DNA from 4 places in the Sphingobacterium sp. WM genome. Region 4 is predicted to be linked to each of the others. Evidence: riboswitches for the same ligand, from Rfam matches in the RefSeq annotation. Region 4 holds a riboswitch; each other region holds the start of a gene.
What was found. A riboswitch is a leader RNA that binds a small molecule or an ion and turns the genes downstream of it on or off. The one in region 4 is predicted to bind S-adenosylmethionine.
Positions count from the first base shown of each region.

Region 1: another riboswitch for S-adenosylmethionine. It lies ahead of metE (5-methyltetrahydropteroyltriglutamate--homocysteine S-methyltransferase); the one in region 4 lies ahead of metF (methylenetetrahydrofolate reductase [NAD(P)H]).
Region 2: another riboswitch for S-adenosylmethionine. It lies ahead of PZ892_RS11890 (hypothetical protein); the one in region 4 lies ahead of metF (methylenetetrahydrofolate reductase [NAD(P)H]).
Region 3: another riboswitch for S-adenosylmethionine. It lies ahead of PZ892_RS05725 (O-acetylhomoserine aminocarboxypropyltransferase/cysteine synthase); the one in region 4 lies ahead of metF (methylenetetrahydrofolate reductase [NAD(P)H]).

Region 1 covers NZ_CP120709.1:3,493,391-3,498,792, reverse strand. Annotated here, with positions in the region: gene PZ892_RS14955 (DUF4833 domain-containing protein) at 1-29, opposite strand, end outside; gene PZ892_RS14950 (hypothetical protein) at 95-277, opposite strand; gene metE (5-methyltetrahydropteroyltriglutamate--homocysteine S-methyltransferase) at 445-2,754, opposite strand; SAM riboswitch class I at 2,826-2,924, opposite strand; gene PZ892_RS14940 (response regulator transcription factor) at 3,159-3,848, opposite strand; gene PZ892_RS14935 (HAMP domain-containing sensor histidine kinase) at 3,864-5,402, opposite strand, start outside.
Region 2 covers NZ_CP120709.1:2,779,746-2,785,147, reverse strand. Annotated here, with positions in the region: gene idi (isopentenyl-diphosphate Delta-isomerase) at 1-177, opposite strand, end outside; gene PZ892_RS11905 (low specificity L-threonine aldolase) at 228-1,262, opposite strand; gene PZ892_RS11900 (DUF937 domain-containing protein) at 1,422-2,096, opposite strand; gene PZ892_RS11895 (DUF2891 domain-containing protein) at 2,163-3,275, shown strand; gene PZ892_RS11890 (hypothetical protein) at 3,337-3,600, opposite strand; SAM-I-IV-variant riboswitch at 3,661-3,755, opposite strand; gene rpoN (RNA polymerase factor sigma-54) at 3,803-5,266, opposite strand.
Region 3 covers NZ_CP120709.1:1,345,565-1,350,966, reverse strand. Annotated here, with positions in the region: gene ligA (NAD-dependent DNA ligase LigA) at 1-1,792, shown strand, start outside; gene dapA (4-hydroxy-tetrahydrodipicolinate synthase) at 1,822-2,700, shown strand; gene PZ892_RS05730 (hypothetical protein) at 2,791-3,222, shown strand; SAM riboswitch class I at 3,477-3,590, shown strand; gene PZ892_RS05725 (O-acetylhomoserine aminocarboxypropyltransferase/cysteine synthase) at 3,839-5,146, shown strand; gene metX (homoserine O-acetyltransferase) at 5,191-5,402, shown strand, end outside.
Region 4 covers NZ_CP120709.1:3,600,131-3,605,532, forward strand. Annotated here, with positions in the region: gene PZ892_RS15385 (DUF2723 domain-containing protein) at 1-398, opposite strand, end outside; gene metF (methylenetetrahydrofolate reductase [NAD(P)H]) at 535-1,491, opposite strand; SAM riboswitch class I at 1,539-1,637, opposite strand; gene rimM (ribosome maturation factor RimM) at 1,770-2,297, opposite strand; gene PZ892_RS15400 (30S ribosomal protein S16) at 2,432-2,968, opposite strand; gene PZ892_RS15405 (UvrD-helicase domain-containing protein) at 3,201-5,402, shown strand, end outside.

The DNA of each region.
Region 1 (5,402 bases), 110 kb from region 4:
ATCAGTAATATCAAAATGAACTTGGTCATCCTAGTAATTTTGATGGGAAGTTACTGATATTCGCATTAATTGATAATGAAATTTAAGTTAAGGATTAATTTGTTCCTCCACGTCCTCCGAATAGTTTTGAAATTAACCAAATCACCAAAACGACTGCCCCTACAACTAATATAATTCCCCACCACATTCCGGCTTTAAAAATCCCTTCTATCAATGAACAACTACTAAAAAGTGATGTTGTCAATGCGAGTGCTAAAAATCCAATATATCTGTTCATAGTTCTTTTTATTTTACTAAACAATAAGAAGTCATAAAAGTTTGGTTTATCCTAACTCCAGATAAGATTTTTGCAGATTTTATCCCTTTTTTGGAAAGAGTTGATTCGATAAAATGAGAAGGCCGAGCTAATTTAGCTCGGCCTTCGTAGTTTATATTTTATAATACTTATTCAGCTCTTAAAATTTTGGCAGCTTCTACCATTGATTCTAATGCTGCTTTAGTTTCTGGCCAAGCACGAGTTTTCAAACCACAGTCAGGGTTTACCCATAATTGCTCTGCAGGAACTACAGCTTTAGCTTTACGTAATAAGTTAACCATTTCTTCTGTGCTAGGAACACGAGGAGAGTGGATATCATATACCCCAGGACCGATATCGTTAGGATATTTAAAGTCAGCAAATGCATCTAATAATTCCATTTGAGAACGTGAAGTCTCAATGGTAATTACATCGGCATCCATTGCTGCGATATCTTGGATAATATCGTTGAATTCAGAGTAACACATGTGTGTGTGGATCTGCGTATCATCATCAACATTTGAAGAAGAAACACGGAATGCACGAACTGCCCAATCCAAGTATTCTTGCTGATCAGCTTTACGTAATGGAAGACCCTCACGAATTGCCGGCTCATCAATTTGGATGATTTTGATACCTGCTTTTTCCAATGCTTGAACTTCATCCAAGATTGCTAATGCAATTTGGTAAGTTGTTGTTGAACGAGGTTGGTCGTTACGTACGAATGACCATTGTAAAATCGTAACTGGACCTGTCAACATTCCTTTTACAGGACGGTTAGTCAATGATTGCGCATATGCAGACCAACGAACAGTCATGTCTTCAGGACGGTAAACATCACCAAAAATAATTGGAGGTTTTACACAACGAGAACCGTATGATTGAACCCATCCATTTTGCGTGAATGCGTATCCAGCTAATTGCTCACCGAAATACTCAACCATGTCATTACGTTCGAACTCACCATGTACTAATACATCGATGTCTAGATCTTCTTGTAAACGAATAGTTCTTTCAGTTTCAGCAGCGATTTCTTTATCGTATTCCTCTTGAGAAATAGCACCTTTTTTCAAGTCAGCTCTCCATTTACGAACATCTTTCGTTTGTGGGAATGAACCGATTGTTGTAGTTGCAAATCCAGGAAGGTTGAATTTAGCTTGTTGAGCTTCTTTACGAGCATTGAAAGTAGAAGTACGTTTAGCATCTTCATCAGTGATGTTGCTAACTCTGTTTTTTACTTCTGGTTTGTGGATCAATGGAGAAGTACGACGGCTTTCAGCAGCATCTTTGTTTGCTTCAAAACGTTTTTGAGTTTCCGCATCTACTTCACCCTCAGCTAATACTGCTAAGTCTTTTACTTCAGCTAATTTTTGTTTAGCGAATGCTAACCAGTTTTTCACTTCAGCAGGTAAAGATTCTTCATTGTTTTCATTGTCTAAATCAAATGGAACATGCAATAATGATGAAGAAGGAGCAACCCAAACACGGTCTTTTCCTAAAGCATCAACGGCTTGTTTGATTTTTTTCAATGAGTTTTCATAGTCATTTTTCCAAATGTTACGGCCTTCAACAACTCCTAATGAAAGAGTTAATGATGCAGGAACTTTGGATAATATAGTGTCAAGTTGGTTTTCACCACGAACTAAGTCAAGGTGTAACGCATGCACAGGAAGGTTTACAGCGATATCTTCGTTGTTTCCTAATGCCTCGAAGTAAGTAGCAACGATTAATTTGATGCCTTTAGCAGCTGCAGCTAACTTTTCGAATACTTTTCCGTAAAGTGCTTTTGTAGCATCATCGATATCTAATGCCAAGAAAGGCTCATCGATTTGTACATATTGTGCGCCAGCATCAGCAAGTTTTCCAAGGATCTCTTCGTATACAGGAAGTAATTTGTCGATAAGATCGATGCGGTTAAAACCAGCTTCTTTTTCTTTACCTAATAATAAGTAAGAAATTGGACCAATCAGAACAGGTTTTGTTTCAATGCCTGATTGTTTTGCTTCATTGTATTCACTTAAGAATTTCTCTGAAGTAAGTTTGAATTCTTGATCTTTTACGAATTCAGGAACGATATAGTGGTAGTTGGTATCAAACCACTTTGTCATTTCCATAGCAGTTACATCAACACCATCTTCTTGGAAACCACGTGCCATCGCGAAATATAAATCTAAGTTATATTGGCGATCGATTTTGTTTAAAAGGGAGTTGTAACGAGCAGGAATTGCTCCAACAGTTAATGATAAGTCAAGGACTTGGTCATAAAAAGAAAAATCATTTGATGGGATCAATTCGATACCAGCATCCTTTTGAGTCTTCCAATTGCTTTCACGGATTTTCAGTCCAGCCTGCAATAATTCTTCCGCGCTGATTTTCTTTGCCCAGTAAGCTTCATTAGCTTTCTTCAGTTCACGGAATGCACCCACACGTGGGTAGCCTAAATTGTTTGTTAATAGCATATAGATCTCTACTAAATTAAAATGTTTCAAAAAGTCTTTGCTAAGAGAAGGCTACTAAGGTACCTGTAACCAGCTTATCTTTCCCAATCGGGGTAGAATGTAGCACCTTGTCAAGGGACAGGTTGCTAAGGCTTCATCGGGTCTAGTCCCTCTGCCTTTCTCTATAAGCGGTGGCTAAGTTATGGATAAGATTTATATTTTGCAAAAAAAAGATTTGTGACCAGAGATTTCTCCCCAGTAAAAACAAATTATTAGCCATTTTAATATGTCTCCATTCTATAATAATCTGGCCTAAAGCAATAGTGTAGAGGGAATACCAAAAAAATAGGGACAAAATTAATTTTGTCCCTATTCATTTTATTTTTGTAATCATTCTGAGAAGAACTCTTCCCAAAAATCTGATATTAACTCACTAATAATTTATATCCTTTACCATGGACATTCACAATCTCTACATTCGGATCTTCCTTCAAATATTTTCTTAACTTACTTAAAAAAACATCCATACTTCTTCCGGTAAAGTAATTGTCATCATGCCAGATCTTGATCAATGCTTCCTCTCGGGTCAATACATCGTTCTTTTTCAAACATAAAAGACGTAGTAATTCGGCTTCTTTGGTTGAAAGCTTTTGCTGTTGTCCCTTGAATGAAATAATCTGACTTGTATAATCGAAGAAGTAATCACCGATTTCAAATTTATCAGAAACTTCTTCTTCTTTATCTTTCGATGCTCTTTTGAGCAAGGCATTTATTCGTAGCAATAATTCCTCCACACGGAAGGGTTTGGTGATATAATCATCACCTCCCAATTCAAATGCCTGGGTTTTATCTTCCATCATTCCCTTTGCTGTCGCGTAGATGATAGGAACTGTTTGATTTATTTTTCGAATATCCTTTCCTAATGAAAAGCCGTCTTTCTTGGGCATCATGACGTCTAGGATACAAAGATCAAATTCCTCTTTTCTGAAGGCATCCATACCTTCTTGACCATCCTTACATAATACCACATCGAATTTACCCTTTAGTTCTAGGTAATCCTTTAATAACTCGCCCAAATTAGGATCATCTTCTGCTAATAATATCTTTTGATTCATAATTTCTTTTATTTATTATGCTACTTCCTTGGAGGCGTCCTTCAAAGGAAGAGTTACTTCAAATTGTGTGCCTTTATCTTTTTCGCTTTTAACTGATATTTTGCCGTTTAGTCTTTTGATGATATCATTGACATAACTTAGGCCTAGTCCAAAGCCTTTTACGTTGTGAATATTTCCCGTAGGAATCCTATAAAATTGATCAAAAATCTTTTCTTGTTGATCCTTGGTCATCCCCATTCCTTTATCTGCAACGGAGATTACAATGTTGTTCCCTCTATTAAAAGTCTTGAAAGTGATTTCTGGTTTTTCTTGAGAGTATTTAATTGCGTTATCAACCAAATTAAACATGACATTGGATAGGTGAAGTTCATCTCCAACCACCAAGTCATTAACTGCAGCCAAGTCGATATTCAAGGTTCCTTCTGCCTTATCCATTTGCAGGCGCATACTCTCCAAAACGGCATTCGCCAGAGAGTTGATATAAACATTGACGCGTTCAATTTTCAAGTTTTCCTTTTCTAAACGCGCAATATTCAAAACCCTTTCAATATGAGAACCCAATCTGACATTCTCATCATAAATGATATTTGCGAGTTTATTTACCCTTTTGCCATCAGCCGAAATTTCCGGATCCCGCAAGGACTCACTCGCGATCATAATAGTAGCCACCGGAGTTTTAAACTCATGCGTCATATTGTTGATGAAATCCGTTTTCATTTCGGAAATCTTCTTTTGCTTGAAGATAATGCTCAGGGTATAAGCGAAACATCCAATCAATAGAGCAAGCAAGGCCAAGATGGTCGGGAATAACCAATATCCCATGGTTTCCGCAATAATCCCGCCTTTATTTGGGAAGTGAATACTTAATTCACCCGGCGCATTGCCTCGGTCTCCTTGGAATAATCTTGCTGTATAGATCAATGGGTTGCTAACCTCCTTTAACTCTTCGTTATTGAATTGATACACCCCCTGAAATACCGGCATCTTATTGAAATCCTTGATTTCCATGACGAAGGATGATTTTATCCCGCGCTCAGAAAGCTCATGAATCAATAATTTCACCGTCTTTTTTCCATTGATACGTTCTGCCAAGGGTCTTTTGGATAATTCCATACCCATGGCCACATCAGCAATGACAGAGCTTTTTTTGCCACCTAAAATAGCAATCGTATCGTATAGGGTAGCAGCTTCTGTTAACTTCTGATTTCTTAAATTATTTAGTTTGATCTCCAATTCCTCAATTTTCCCAATGGATCTCGAGTCAATTCTTGGAGGTAATGTTCGGATTTGATAGGCAATGGCTTCCGTAGCTGGAGGTGAAAATACTGGAATTAAATACCGAGTACTATCATCCTTCTGAGCCACCCTTGGAATAACTTTTATGGCCTCAACATTCGTGAATTCACCAATGGTGTTATCAGATGTAAGCCCCTGTTCTAGAGTGATTCTGACTAAATGTTTATAATCTTTCCTTCGTAAATAGGTCTCGTAGAACTCATTACTAATGGGGACAGCTGGGAATTGCTGATTTAATTGACGCTCTAGATAATTGAA
Region 2 (5,402 bases), 820 kb from region 4:
CGGACTATGGTATTTTGAGTCGGCTCTTTGTTGCAAAATAATGTTTCCAGACGCATCCAAAAGAAAAACCGAAAATGCTCGGTGTTTCTTATTTTGAAGATGAGCCTCTTGTTTTTCCATTTCACCAATTTCACGATCATCCTGATCAACAAGGATCACATATTCTTCGACTATCATTGCTTAGATTTAGGGTATTCTCCTAAAATAAGGAATTCATCTAACTTAACCTAAATTTCTACTTGAAGATCGGAGATGAAACTATCAACCCAAGATTCCTCTGTTGCCCAAGAGGTAACAATCCTAACTACGGCTTGGGAGTCGTCAAGCTTTTGCCAAACATAAAACTCATATTTTTCCATTAGTCTTTTAATAACTGTTAAGGGTAGGATTGGAAAAAGCTGATTGCTGACTGGTCGACTCGCAAATGAATAGCCTTGTTGTTTTAATGCTTCTGCAAGTTTGCTTGCCATAGCATTGGCATGCTTGCCAAGATCAAAGAAAAGATCATTCTCAAATAAAGCATAGAATTGAGCTCCTAAAATCCTGCCTTTCGCCATTAAAGCTCCTTTTTGCTTAATGTAATAATCAAAGCCCTCTGCTAAAACAGAATTCTTAAATACTATAGCCTCACCTAAAAGCGCTCCATTTTTTGTTCCTCCAATGTAAAACACATCCGCTAATCTGGCGATCACCTCAATACTTACATCACTGGAAGGGGAGGTGAGAGCAGTGGCCAACCTTGCTCCATCGATAAAGAATTTTAACTGATTTTCCTTACAGAAGAAAGCAATCTCCTCAATTTCTCGCTTACTATAAATACTACCAATCTCGGTACTTTGCGAAATATAAACCATTGCTGGTTTTACCATATGATTGTCCGTATGGACATCTAAAACGGATTGTATACCTGCTACTGTTATTTTCCCTTCCTTATTCGGGATACAATTGATTTTATGTCCCGTATTTTCTATGGCACCTGTTTCATGAACCTCAATATGTCCCGAGTCTACTGCTATTACAGATTCATAGGGTTTTAACAAATGGCTAATTACCAATAAATTTGCTTGGGTACCTCCAGAAACAAAAAATACCTCCGCATCATCGTTGGAAATACGTTTTTTAATAAAACGCTTCGCAGCCTTACTTAATTTATCATCGCCATAACCTGCCTCTTGGTCTAGATTGGTTTTTAAAAGTAGATTTAGAATATTGGGATGTGCTCCTTCTGAATAATCATTCTTGAAGCTAATTTTTAATTCCATAGGGTAAATATAATCGTTTTTGGAATTCGAAAATTGAAATCTTTAAGGATTGAGAGTTTAAAAGGCGGAAATTTTACGCTTTAAAGGAATGGAATATCCCTAAAAATAAAAAAGGATTGTTCGTGATGATCAATCCTTTAAGAGATATGTTTTCTGTGCTTATTTTCCAAACATGCCTGCCAGGCTATCTAAAATACTTCCTTTGGCATTATTGTCATTTTTCTGATCAAAGAATTGCCCAACTAAATCCCCTAATCCGCCTCCAATATTTGGTTGTGCATTACCGGTTGAATTTGAAGATCCAGCACCCAATACACTTCCAATCAAATCGCCGATACCACCACCGGAAGCACCTGCGTTTGAAGATCCTCCACCTAAAATACTTCCCAATAAATCGCCAATGCCGCCAGAGGAACCGCCGTCAGATTGTTTTTTCTTGCCCAAATAACCCATTACTAATGGCGCTAAAAGGGCCAATATACCACCAATTTTTCCAATGCTAATTCCCGATTTCTCAGAAAGGGATTGCTTAACCGTTTCGGTGTTCTTTCCGAAAATATGGTTCACAATTTTATCTTCGTCTTCAGTAGGTCCTTGATTGAATAATCCTGCTAGATTATCAAAAATCCCTCCTGAATGTGAGTCTAATGCGTTTTGAATGCCTTGAGCTTGTTCAGGACTTTTCTGTGCATTGTAATTTAATGCCGACATCATTAACGGAATTGCAGCCGAAACTACCCATTGCGTTTGATTCTTGTCTAGTCCTAATTTTTCAGATATCCCTTCAGTAGCTTGGGAACCAATACTTCCTGAAATTAAATCACTAATGTTCATACTGTAGATTGTTATAGTTTATAAATGTTATTTTTATAACTCAAATATATTGCCAATTTTACTAGTATGAAAAAAATATGTCTAAACATCCTTGTGGGTGTAGCCTTACTTCTAATAAGCTGTTCTAATGAGTCTAAAACCAGGGAAAACCCTGAAGGAAAGAAATATGAAAATGTAACATTATCTCCTGATCTCGCGAAGATTATATATGATATGCCAACGCATTGTATCCCAGTTGAATATCCAAATAAATTAGGCCAAGTTCTAGGTTCGGATTCTGACCTGAAATCCCCTAAAAAACTTAGACCGGTGTTCTATGGTTGTTTTGATTGGCACTCCTCCGTACATGGATACTGGTCGGTAATTAAACTTTTAAAGCAATTCCCTGAATTGGATAAGGAAGGGACTATGCGAAAGGTCTTGAATGATCATATCACAGCCGAAAATGTAGCCACTGAAATAGCTTTTTTCAATGATAAGAATAATTTAAGCTTTGAAAGAACTTATGGATGGGCTTGGTTATTTAAACTTCAGGAAGAATTGTACAACTGGGAAGATCAGGATGCTAAAAGGTGGAAAACTAACCTACAACCTTTGGTCGATTTATTGGTTTCAAAATATATTGAGTACCTACCTAAACTTGTTTACCCAATCCGAGCTGGTCAACATGATAATTCTGCCTTTAGCTTATCCTTATCCTTGGATTATGCCAATACCGTCGGGAACGAGGAATTCATAAAAGCCATCAAAGAAAATTCTACCCGTCTATTCCAAGCTGATAGAAATTGTGATTTAGCTTATGAGCCAAGTGGTTATGATTTCCTATCTCCATGTTTGGAGGAAGCATTCCTAATGAGTAAAATAATGGATAAAACTACTTATATGAACTGGTTGAAAGAGTTTATGCCCGATTTATTCAGCCAAAAGTTTGAATTGAATCCAGCAATTGTAAAAGATAGAACAGATGGAAAATTGGTTCATTTGGATGGATTGAACTATAGTCGCGCTGCATGTTTATCTGGAATCTCCAAAATGGATCCAAGCTTGGAACATCTTCAAGCAAATGCGGTAGAACATTTTAATTTTTCTATTAAAAACCTAAGCAAGGAAGATGATTATATGGGAAGTCATTGGTTGGGAACATTTGCTTTGTACGCAATTAACGTATTGAATAAATAGCTTATGAAATAGAACATTGAGATGAGAATTTTATTTTCTCATCTCAATGTTTACTATTGCTTTAACAAATAGGAATTAGTTTATTCTCAGATAATTTTACAGGAACTCTTTGAATTTGGGTAAATCCATCTTCAGTACTGATGATTGCTGAAAGGTCTATTCCGCGATTGGACAAGGTGCTCAATAGGGCAGTCCTAAAGGCAGTTTTGTTGGTTCCCCAATTGGAATTCACCAAGTCATTGTTCAAAATGACCAATTCATTGTTGGAATAATGGTGGAATTTCTCCACTAAATGTTGATGTAAGGGTTTTGTTGTGTTGGACATACAATTAATGTTTAAAGTGTTTAACCATAATTGCATTCAGAGACGTCTATTGGACCTTGCAAGATTCGTTTATTTTGGCTGCTCGCCCGTATCGATTTACCACCGCGGTGACTCCCACTCGGTTGGTATTGCTTACGCAATTCTGAATACTCTACAAACTTAGTAGATTATATTTTATTATGCAAGAAAATTTTTGAAAATTCTATAATTCTTTTCTTAGACGTGCCACAGGGATGTTCATCGCTTCCCTATATTTCGCAACCGTACGACGTGCAATCGAATAACCCTTTTCTTTCAGAATTTCAGTCAGCTTTTCGTCTGCCAAAGGCTTTCTCTTATCTTCGTTTGCAATACATTCCTCCAAAATCTTCTTGACTTCCTTGTTGGAAACCTCTTCACCTGATTCTGTTTGAATAGCTTCGGAGAAGAATGATTTTAATAAGAATGTGCCAAATTCCGTTTGCACATATTTAGAGTTTGCAACCCGCGAAACAGTTGAAATATCCATTTCGATTTTGTCGGCTATGTCCTTTAAAATCATTGGCTTCAGCATTCTGTCATCTCCGGTTAGGAAATAATCATATTGATATTCCATGATTGCGTTCATGGTTTTCAATAGGGTTTGTTGTCTTTGTTTGATAGCATCGATAAACCATTTTGCTGAATCCAGTTTTTGTTTTACAAATTGAACTGCTTCACGCATTTTTTTGTCGTTTTTCTCCGCTTTTTCATAATGCTCAAACATCTCCTGGTAGGAGCGGGATACCCTTAATTCTGGGGCGTTACGTCCATTAAGAGTGAGGTGCAGGACACCATCATTATTTGAAATATGGAAATCCGGAATAATCTGTAATTGCTTTCCAGCAACAGCACCTGAGTCTCCCGGTTTTGGGTTAAGCTTTAATATTTCATTTACGATCTCTTTTAACTCCTCGGAATTTACCCCAAGTTGCTTTTCGATTTTATCGTAATGTTTTTTGGTGAATTCATCCAGATAATTCTCAACAACTTGCATCGCCTGTTGAATGATCGGATTAGTCTGGTCTTTCTTACGTAATTGGATAGCTAAGCATTCCTGAAGGTTTCTTGCGCCAATTCCTGGAGGATCAAAGGATTGTACAATCTTCAGCATCTCCTCAACTTCATCTTCTTCGACAATGACGTTCTGTGAAAATGCAAGGTCATCGATTAAGGATAGAATAGGTCTTCTTAAGTAGCCATCATCATCTAATGAGCCAATGATTTGTTGACCAAGAACATAATCCTTGTCCGATAGCGCCAAGAGGTCTAGCTGATTCTGTAGGTTCTCAAAGAATGAATCCTGAACGGCAATAGGAATCTCCTTTTTCCCTTCGTCATCATCATGGTCATAGCCACCGCCATAGTCCTTATAATCATCTTCTTGTATGTATTCATCCACGCTAAACTCATCGTCATAGCTGTTGTCTTCCATATTGAAGTCATCATCAGGATCCTTGTCAGGATACTCCTCAACCGGTTCATTCATGTTAGTCAAACTTCCATCTTCCAAAGCAGGGTTCTCTTCAAGTTCCTCCTTGATCCGTGCATCTAATGAAACAGTAGGTACCTGAAGCAATTTGATAAATTGAATTTGTTGCGGTGAAAGTTTCTGTAATAATTTTTGTTGTAATGTTTGTTTTAACATGTCCCCGATTAATAAGTCAGGTAAAAATAGGGAATAATATTCAATTTGATAAGAATGTAAGCAACAAAAGAATTTTTAGGTACAGTTTTTGCTAATATAAATGCCGGAAAAACAGCCTACTTAAAAACCAAAAAAT
Region 3 (5,402 bases), 2.1 Mb from region 4:
TAAATGGCCAATGATGTCTTTAGGAAATACCTACAACGAACAGGAGTTAAAGGATTTTGATAATCGTGTCCGTAAAGTAGTTGGAGATCAAGTTCAATATGTTGCTGAATTGAAATTTGATGGACTATCGATTTCCATTTCTTATGAGAATGGAAAATTGGTCCAGGCAGTAACTCGCGGAGATGGAACACAAGGTGACGATGTGACCAATAATGTAAAAACCATTCGGAGTATTCCGCATCAATTAAGAAAAGGAAACTACCCTGAGAGCTTTGATATTCGAGGTGAAATCTTTATGCATAAATCTGCATTTCTAAGATTAAATAATGAGCGGGAGGAAAACGGAGAGCAAACCTATGCCAATCCGAGAAACTTCGCTTCCGGGACCATCAAGCTACAGGATTCTGCAGAAGTTGCCAAAAGACCGTTGGATTGTTTTTTATACTTTTTGTATTGTGACAATCGCAACAAGCTTTTCCATGACCATTGGCATAGTATTGAAGAGGTAAAATCCTGGGGTTTTCCAGTTTGTGAGCATAGCAAATTATGTAATTCAATCGATGAGGTTTTAGAATTTATCCATTACTGGGACGATGCCCGTCATCAATTATCATACGAGATTGATGGGATTGTGATTAAAGTCAATGATTTTGTTCAACAAGAGGAATTAGGTTTCACAGCGAAATCTCCGAGATGGGCAATCTCTTATAAATTTAAGGCAGAACGGGTTGAAACCATTTTGAATAGCATCAGCTATCAGGTAGGTCGAACCGGAGCAGTTACACCAGTTGCTAATCTTAAACCCGTTTTATTGGCAGGCACCACGGTAAAACGTGCTTCCTTACACAATGCGAACGAAATTGAGAGATTGGGACTTCATGTTCATGACACTGTTTTTGTAGAAAAAGGGGGCGAGATCATTCCAAAGATTATTGGTGCCAATGTTGAGAAACGTCCTGAAGGAGCAAAACCTTTTGAATATCCGACACACTGTCCAGAATGCGGAACAGAATTGGTTCGTGAAGAGGGAGAAGCCGTGCATTATTGTCCAAATGAAGATGGTTGTAAACCTCAAATTGTAGGAAAACTACAACACTTTATTGGTCGTAAAATGATGGACATCCAAGGATTGGGTGATGAAACGATTGAAACATTTTTCCGTTTGGGCTTGATCCGTAAAATCTCTGATATCTATACCTTAAAAGATCGGGAGTCCGAATTGGTAGGCATAGAACGATTTGGACAAAAGTCCATCGACAATATGATAAAGGGTATTGAACAATCCAAGAGCAAGCCTTTTGAAAAGGTATTATTTGGATTGGGTATTCGTCATATTGGAGAAACTGTTGCTAAGAAACTTGCACAGCATTTCAAAAATATCGATGCTATTCGATCTGCGAATGTTGATGAAATACTTTCGGTCCAAGATATTGGATTACGCATTGCCGAGAGCATCAATGCCTACTTGGTCAATCCAGAACATTGGGAAGAGATCGAGAAATTAAAGGCCATGGGCCTTCAGTTTGAGATTGAAGAGAAGGAAGTTGTTTTAGCTGGAGATAACTTATCAGGGAAGACCTTTTTAATTTCAGGCGTGTTTGCAGATTATTCAAGAGAAGAATTGACTGAATTAATCGAGGCTCATGGAGGCAAGATGATCAGCAGTATATCTTCTAAATTGAATTATTTGGTAGCCGGAGATAAAATGGGTCCTTCCAAGTTAGCGAAGGCTGAAAAATTGCAAATCCCAATGATTTCCGAGAGTGAATTATTGGCGATGATTAATAAATAGAATTAAAATAACAAAATATATAATAAACGATGAACGAGCTTCAAGGTGCGGGAGTAGCATTAATAACTCCATTTCACGCAGACGGCACAGTAGATTACGACACTTTAGGAAATTTGATTGATTTTCAAATTGAGGGTGGAATTGATTATTTAGTTTCATTGGGTACCACTGGCGAAACAGCGACCCTAACTCAAGACGAACGAAAGAAGGTGTGGCAATTTACTTCCAAACACGTGAATAAACGCATTCCTCTGGTAGCTGGTATTGGTGGGAACAACACCTATGAAATCGTGGAGCAGATCAAGAATTTTGAAACATTGGATTATGTTGCGATTCTTTCTGTATCTCCATATTACAATAAACCAACACAAGAAGGTATTTACCAACATTATAAAGCCATTGCCGAAGCTTCAAAACTTCCTATTATTCTGTACAATGTACCGGGAAGAACAGGAAGCAATATGACGGCAGCCACAACGGTTCGTTTAGCGAATGATTTTAAGAATATCATCGCGACCAAGGAAGCTTCAGGAAATTTTGCGCAGTTCAGTGAAATTCTTCGGGATATGCCTAAAGGTTTCCTATTAATTTCTGGGGATGATCCAGTTACTTTGCCAATGATGGCCATGGGTGCTGCAGGAATTATTTCGGTGGTAGGAAACGCCTACCCGACCAAGGTTTCAGCATTAGCTCATCTATGCCGCGAGGGCAATTTTGAAGAAGCTAGGGCCATTCATTTGGAATTATTAAGAATCATTGACCTGTGTTTTGTGGAAGGCAATCCTGCTGGTGTAAAATATATTCTTGAGAAAAAAGGAATCGGACAAGATCATGTACGCTTGCCTTTGGTACCTGTCGGTCCGAAGACAAGAGAAGCAATAGATGCAGAGATGCAGCTACTAGCATAAAAAAATAACAGGTTGGCAATGAAAATTGACCAACCTTTTTTATTTTTAGGTATTCTTTTTGTTACCAAAATAAAAACTGAATTAAGAAAAATGGAAACAACAAACCAACAACCTAGTAATCGAGGCTCAAAATTCAAGAAATTCATAAGCTGGTTACTTTTAGTCCTATTTTTAGGCTTTGCCGGATTCGTTTACTTTAAATATTACTTTGTATTTGGTGAAGGTGTTAAATCTGGAGTTCTTAATTACGCAGTGAAAAAAGGAAATCTATTTAAGACCTACGAGGGAAAACTTATCCAAGAGGGAATTCGTTCGCAAAAAACTGGTACAGGATTATCGAGCAATGAATTTGAATTCTCCATTGAAAGTGATTCTGTATTTCATGAGTTAGAATTAAATAGCGGAAAGGCATTTGATTTACACTACAAGGAGTATCACGGGGTTCTTCCATGGCGAGGAAATACGCGATATGTAGTGGACAAGATCATCCAAATGCGTGATGCTAAACCAAATAGCTTTTAAAAGCATTTAATGCCAAGACCAGGCATTGGAGCTTCAATTAATGAGATGGAATATTTCAATCATTAATTGAAGCTCTTTTTATTTGGCATTCCACACTAAAATTAACCCTTACTTATTTCCTTGAAGAACATGCTTTTAGCAGGTTTTCAACAATCTTTTTTGAAAAAGATTGCAAAATTAAATTTCGTGAACTATATTTGCGGAGTACTTCGATAGTGGTACGCTAATCATTACCTCTCTAAAAAGATGGTCTTGATTTATAAAGAAGTGGCGAGAGACTGGCTCAATGACCCACTGGCAACCTTCAATAAGAATTGAAAAGGTGCCAATTCCTGTCCGAGGCAATAAAGCCCAGGAGCATATAAATGAAATAGACTATGACTTCAAAATTTTCAAAATCGGAATTATTGTATCTTGTTGGAAAACCAGCAAAGAATCAACTTATTCAATTTATTTCTTCTTGTATTGCGGGTGCTGCACGAATGCGATAGCCGTCTGTAGATTTCTACACGATAGGTATTTATCGTGCGGGGAATCATGTAGTCGGCCAAATCATCAAGCAATCAAGGGATAAAAAAAATCATTCAATTTACTAACATCTATAATCAACATAAAAATGTCGGAAAACAAAAATCTTAAATTTGAAACATTGCAAGTACATGCAGGACAAGAAGTAGACCCTACAACTGGTTCAAGAGCATTACCTATATACCAAACCTCATCATACGTTTTTGAAAATGCAGAACATGGTGCAAACCTATTCGCATTAAAGCAATTCGGAAACATCTATACCCGGATCATGAATCCTACGACGGATGTTTTTGAAAAACGCATTGCAGCCTTAGAAGGCGGTGTTGCAGCACTAGCTGTTGCATCAGGCCAGGCAGCTCAATTTATTGCATTGACAAATATCCTTGAAGCAGGTGAAAACTTTGTTTCAGGAGCTAACTTATATGGTGGTACTTATAACCAATTCAAAGTATCATTCAAAAGATTAGGTATCGAAGCTCGATTTGCTGAAGAATCAGATGCTGATAAAATCGAAGCCTTGATCGACGATAAGACCAAAGCGATCTACGTAGAAACCATTGGTAACCCAAGCTATAATATTCCTGACTTTGAGCGCATTGCTTCCGTTGCGAAGAAACATGACTTACCATTGATCGTGGATAATACATTTGGTGCAGGAGGTTATTTGTTCAAACCTTTGGAACATGGTGCAAACGTTGTAGTAGAATCAGCAACCAAATGGATTGGTGGACATGGTACAAGTATCGGTGGTGTTATTATCGATGGTGGTAACTACAACTGGGGTAATGGTAAATTCAAGCAATTTTCAGAACCATCAGAAGGTTATCATGGTTTAGTATTTTCAGATGTATTTGGCGAAGATGGTCCATTTGGAAACATCCAATTTGCTATCCGTGCGAGAGTTGAAGGATTGAGAGATTTCGGCCCTGCCCTATCTCCATTTAATTCATTTTTATTGGTTCAAGGTTTAGAGACTTTATCATTAAGAGTTCAACGTCATGTGGACAATACTTTAGAAATCGCACAATGGTTAGATGCGCATCCACAAGTGGAGCATGTAAGCTATCCAGGTTTGAAAAACCATCCATATCATCAAAATGCTCAGAAATATTTGAAAAATGGATATGGGGCGGTTCTTTCATTTACAGTAAAAGGTGGAGTTGATAAAGCTAATGAGTTTATTGATTCGTTGGAATTGATTAGCCATCTGGCGAATGTTGGGGATGCGAAGACATTGATCATTCACCCAGCAGCAACCACCCACCAACAATTAAGTGCTGAGGCACAGAAAAAAGCAGGTGTAGAACCAGGTCAATTGAGATTGTCAGTTGGTATTGAACATATTGATGACATTAAAGCTGATCTAGCACAAGCATTTGACAAAATTAAATAAGGGGGGCCTTATTTAATTTTTATGGAGGAAGATAATTTAATAGAATGAGTGTAAAGACTTTCGGATATAGCCAAGACTTCGAATTAGAAAGCGGGAAAAAACTGGCAAATCTACAGATAGCTTACCATAGTTATGGAGAGCTAAACGAAGATAAATCCAATGTGATATGGGTTTGTCATGCTTTGACTGCTAATTCAGATGTATTTGACTGGTGGCCAGGATTATTTGGCGAGCATGAGTTATTCAATGATAAAGA
Region 4 (5,402 bases):
GTAAAACTGTAGGCCAATGAGCCTACGATTCCTGCTGCAAAGATCTGAATAAATTGAAGTTTATTTCCTTCATTCTTCCCAATCAGTAATTTTCTGGCCAAAGCAGTAATGGTCCAAAATAGAAAGACAATAGTCAGGGCAGAACAAATGGCCGCTCCAATATTCATCCAATAAGCAACCAATTCCTTATTCCCAAAAGCCAAATTTGAAAAGATGTTTTGAATCAAAAGAAATAAAGGTGCCCCAGGCTGATGGACAATTTCAAGCTTATCCGATGCCGCGATAAATTCACCCGTATCCCACCAGCTTGTCGTTTGGTCTACCGTCATAAAATAAACGAGAAAAGCAATGAATCCACAAAGCCAGCCTAGAAGATTGTTGATTTTATTATAATTCATAGAAATAGGTATAAATAGATACTTAAAAATAAGAAACTAGAAACAGTAAAAATTGCCGTTAACATATTTTAACACAGGGCAATAAAAAAGACGAATGCTTTGCATTCGTCTTTTAATTTCTAAGTTTTATAGTCTATTAAACTAGTTTTTCTACGATATTTTTTGTGGGTCCAGGATTACTCATGGTATAAAAATGCAATACCGGCACACCAAAATCAATCAATTCTTTACATTGCTGAACCAACCACTCTTCCCCAACTTGACGAACATCAGCATTGGTTTTACAAGCCTCAACCGCATCACTTAAATCTTCTGGGATATCCAAATGGAAAATACGTGGCAAGGTAATTAACTGCTTTTTGCTGGTCAGTGGTTTCAATCCCGGAATAATCGGAACATGAATATCATTTTCACGGCATTTGTTCACAAACTCCTTATATTTCTCAACATTAAAAAACATCTGGGTTACAATGAACTCTGCACCCATTTCCACCTTCTTTTTCAACCATTTAAAGTCGGTATTAAAGTTTGGTGACTCAAAATGCTTCTCAGGATAGCCAGCAACACCGATACAGAAATCCGTTTTTTCCGAAGAACCAATATCCTCATGCAGGTAACTCCCTTGATTCATATCCACAACTTGTTGCAATAAGTCCGTAGCATATGCATGACCACCAACCGTAGGAATAAAATCTGCATCCCCTTTTCTAGCATCCCCTCTAAGCACCAAAACATTATCAATTCCCAAGAAATTCAGGTCGATTAAAGCATTTTCTGTTTCTTCTTTCGTAAAGCCACCACAGATTAAATGTGGAACAGCATCCACTTTATACTTACTCATGATTGCGGCACAAATAGCAACGGTTCCAGGTCTTTTACGGTAAGCAACCCTTTCTAATAGACCACTGGCATGTTGTTTATACAAGTAATCTTCACGATGATAGGTCACATCAATAAAGGGCGGTTTGAATTCCATTAGTTCATCCATGGTTTTGAAGATACTTTGAATTCCCTGTCCCTTTGCAGGTGGTAACAGCTCAAAAGAATATAAGGTTCTGCCTTTAGCGTTTTTGATATGATCTACGATTTTCATAAAAATATATTAAGGCTTAGAGAGAACACAGTGAATACTGATTCTTTGGCTTATCTTTCCCATTTGGGGTAGAATGTAGCACCTTGACTGGTGTCAGGTTGCTAAGGCTTCAGCGGGTCTAGTCCCTCTGCCTTTCTCTATAAGCGAGGGCTAATATCGTGAATAGCAAGTTAATCTCAAAATCTTTACCAAAAAACTTTCTTGAACAGCCTGATGATAAACAGAAAAAGGACGCTTTTCAGCATCCTTTTTCAATAATATTTTAGTCATAATAATCCTTATTGCTCCAAGTACATATCAATCAAGCCTTCTGGCAAATTCAAGACTATGATCTTTTCTTCAGGATCTATTCCAACGATAAAATCCTCATTTAAAGGAAACATCGCATCTTGTCCATCAATATTGACGGTTGCAATAAACTGCTGCGGCATCTCTTGAACATGGGTAATTTCCCCCAACTCACCTTCATCCTCTTCGATCGCCAGATAACCCACTAAATCATGATAGGTAAAATCATCCGGGTCACGAACTGGCATTTTATCGTTAGGAAGATAGATTTGCTTTCTTAACAAAGGTTGAGCTTTGTCAATATGGTCAATATCCTCAAAGTTGACATAGGCAGTACTGTTATTCTGCATTTTAATTTTCTCCACAAAGAAAGGAACCAATTTCTTGTCCATTTCCAAGAAAACTACATCCAGATCAAGGTCCATATAGTTATCAAATTCAAAAAACAATTGCAGCTCGCCCTTCAATCCTCGGGTTTTACTGACATAACCGATATAAAAACATTGATCCTTTGTCATACTATAAAATTAATCGTCAAAAATACGGAAAACTTTTCCTTTCATCGGTTTGGGAATAGATATTATTTGCTCCTCAGGCACAAAAAAGCCGGAACATAGAATGGTCCGGCCAATTTGAATACTTTATGAAGAGATTATCCTTCAGTTTCTTCAGTGTTTTCAGTAGCTTCAGCAGCTTCTTCTGCCTCTTCTGTAGCTGTTTCTTCAGCAACAGGAGCATTTTTAGCAGCGATAGCAGCAGCTCTGTCTTCTTTTTTCTTAGCTTCAGCAGCTAAAGCAGCTTTCTTAGTTTCTTCTTTAGATTTTGCTAAGCCTGATTTTTTACCTTCGATTTGAGCATCTTTACCTTCAGCCCAAGTAGCGAAAAGTTCTTCAGCTTTAGCCTCATCGAAAGCACCTTTTTTCACACCACCTTGTAAGTGTTTTTTGTATAAAACACCTTTGTAAGAAAGGATAGCACGAACAGTGTCAGTAGGTTGAGCACCTTTGTTTATCCAGTCTAATGATTTTTCAAAATCCAAAACGATAGTTGCTGGATTAGTGTTTGGGTTGTAAGAACCTAAACGCTCGATGAATTTACCATCACGTGGAGCACGTGCATCTGCTACTACTACGTGGAAAAAAGGTTTTCCTTTTTTACCATGTCTTTGCAATCTGATTTTAGTTGCCATGTTTTTTCTTTATTTATGTATTCAACATATCCCCCGTTGCTACATGCAGGAGGGGACGCAAAGATACAAAGTATTATTAATTAATACAATAGAATAATTAATAGCCTTTTTCTCTCCAAAAACAAACTAGCTATCAACTTAAAAACCACCCCAAAACCGACTAATTCATTAAAATATTTTAGTAATCTCAATAGAATACCGATATTCAAATACTTCAAACCATTGACATCTTATGCAAAGAATTGCTCCCTTAAAGATTGTAAAGGCTTCTGCTGGATCCGGAAAAACATTTAGTCTGACTGTTCACTATCTGACTTTATTGCTATCTAAAGAAAGTAGTTACCGTGAAATTCTCGCCGTTACGTTTACCAATAAGGCTACTGCCGAAATGAAAGGTAGAATAATGACCGTATTGCATGGACTTGCTATTGCTGATCCCAAAAAAGAAATCGAACAATATAGGAAGCAACTATTAGCACAAAACGCTAATTGGAATCCACAACTGATTCAAGAAAAAGCCAATCGCATTTATCGCAGAATCCTGCATGATTATAGCCACTTCTCTGTAAGCACAATCGATGGATTCTCCCAAAAGGTAATCCGCAGCTTTACTTACGAACTGAATCTGGATTCAGCTTATGCAATAGAAATGAATAGCAACAAGGTAAAACGTGATTTAACCGTCATGCTAAACCAATTGTTGGATGAACGACCAGATTTGCTTGAATGGATTATCAACTATGCCGAGCAAAAGATAAATAACAATGAAAACTGGAATTACAGGCATCAATTGATGAGCTTGGCAAGTCTCATATTTTCGGAGAACTTCCAAGAGTTTGACAGCTATATGATTTCTGCAGATACTCACAAAATCTTCAACCTGTTGAATAGTGAGATTGAAGAAAAAACAAAGACTTTTCTGGATGCATTGAATCAAGGCCTAGAAGCTTTTAAAGCAGTTTATCGAAGTCTGAATATCGATGAATCGGAAATGAAGGGCAAATCCAGAAACAAACTGGTGTCTGCGAGTAAGATCAATGTAGATCTCCGAAAAATATCAATCTCCGACATTCAGGGCAGGATTTTCGATAAGTTCGCTGAACTAATAGATAATGAAGATGCCTTTACCGATGGGAATAAAGAGGTACGATATGATTATATGCAGGGAATTCGTCCGGCGATAGATGCTATTCTGGCATTAGAACAGCATTTCGCACTCTATATTGCCTACCAATCGGTACAGACCAACTTATATTTCCTTCGTTTATTAAAAGAAATGAGTGACCTCCTGAGTCAGTGGAGAAAAGACAACTCGGCCCAACTGATATCTGATGCTCAAATTCTATTAAATAAATTAGGACTCGATGAACATAGCGACCCCACTTTTATCTGGGAAAAAATCGGCAATAAGTACAATTACTTCCTATTCGATGAATTTCAAGATACTTCCAGGATACAATGGAAAAATTACAGCCCGCTCCTGCTGAATGCCTTGGCGGATGCTACTGGAAAAATATCAGAGCACCTCGTTGTAGGTGATGTGAAACAAAGTATTTACCGCTGGAGAAATGGTGATTGGCGGATTTTATTGCAACAAATAGACCAGCAGGTTTCTAGTAATTTCCATCTTGATGCTCAGAATGTCAAGGAGTTTATTGAAAACGGAACTTTGGACACTAATTTCCGCAGCCTCCCCAACATTATTAATTTCAATAATTACTTATTTGAAAAAATCCCTTCTCTCCTTCAACAAGTACTGAACGACAAGGTTGCTGAAAGCTTGAATGAAGAGGGTTTGATATGGTGGAATGAAACAGGCAACAACAACTTACTGATTAAAGCCTACGAAAACAGCAAACAACTAATTCCTCAAGAAAAACTTGAAACGGGACTACCACAAGGGAATATTGAAATCAATTTCTTCCCGGTTAGTGATGGTCGAGCGAGAAACAACCAGGTGATGGAAGAATCGGTGGAAGCACTTTGTCAAAAGATTGCCGAGTGGATCCGTTCTGGAAAATATAAACCAGCCGATTTAGGCATCTTGGTAAGAAGTAATGCGCAGGCGAAATTGGTCATCCAAGAACTTATGCGCTATAAAAATTCGGAAAACTTAGATTTTGAAGTTATTTCCGGTGATGCCCTGAGTTTAATCTCCAACCATGCGGTTGGGCTGATTATTGAAACCTTGAGAGCATTAGTTTTTCAATCTGAAAAACATGTTTTGCACCATGCAAATATGGCTTACCTGTATCAGTTGGCTCAAGGCAAATCCTTTTTTGAAGAGTCTAACTGGCTAAAATTCAAGAATAATAAACTGAATGAACTTTCGTCCGTATTACCAACAGCATTAATCGAAAACTGGAGTCAGCTGCAGAAAATGCCTTTGGTTCATTTAGTAGAAAAACTAATTGAAACCTATCATTTAGGCGAT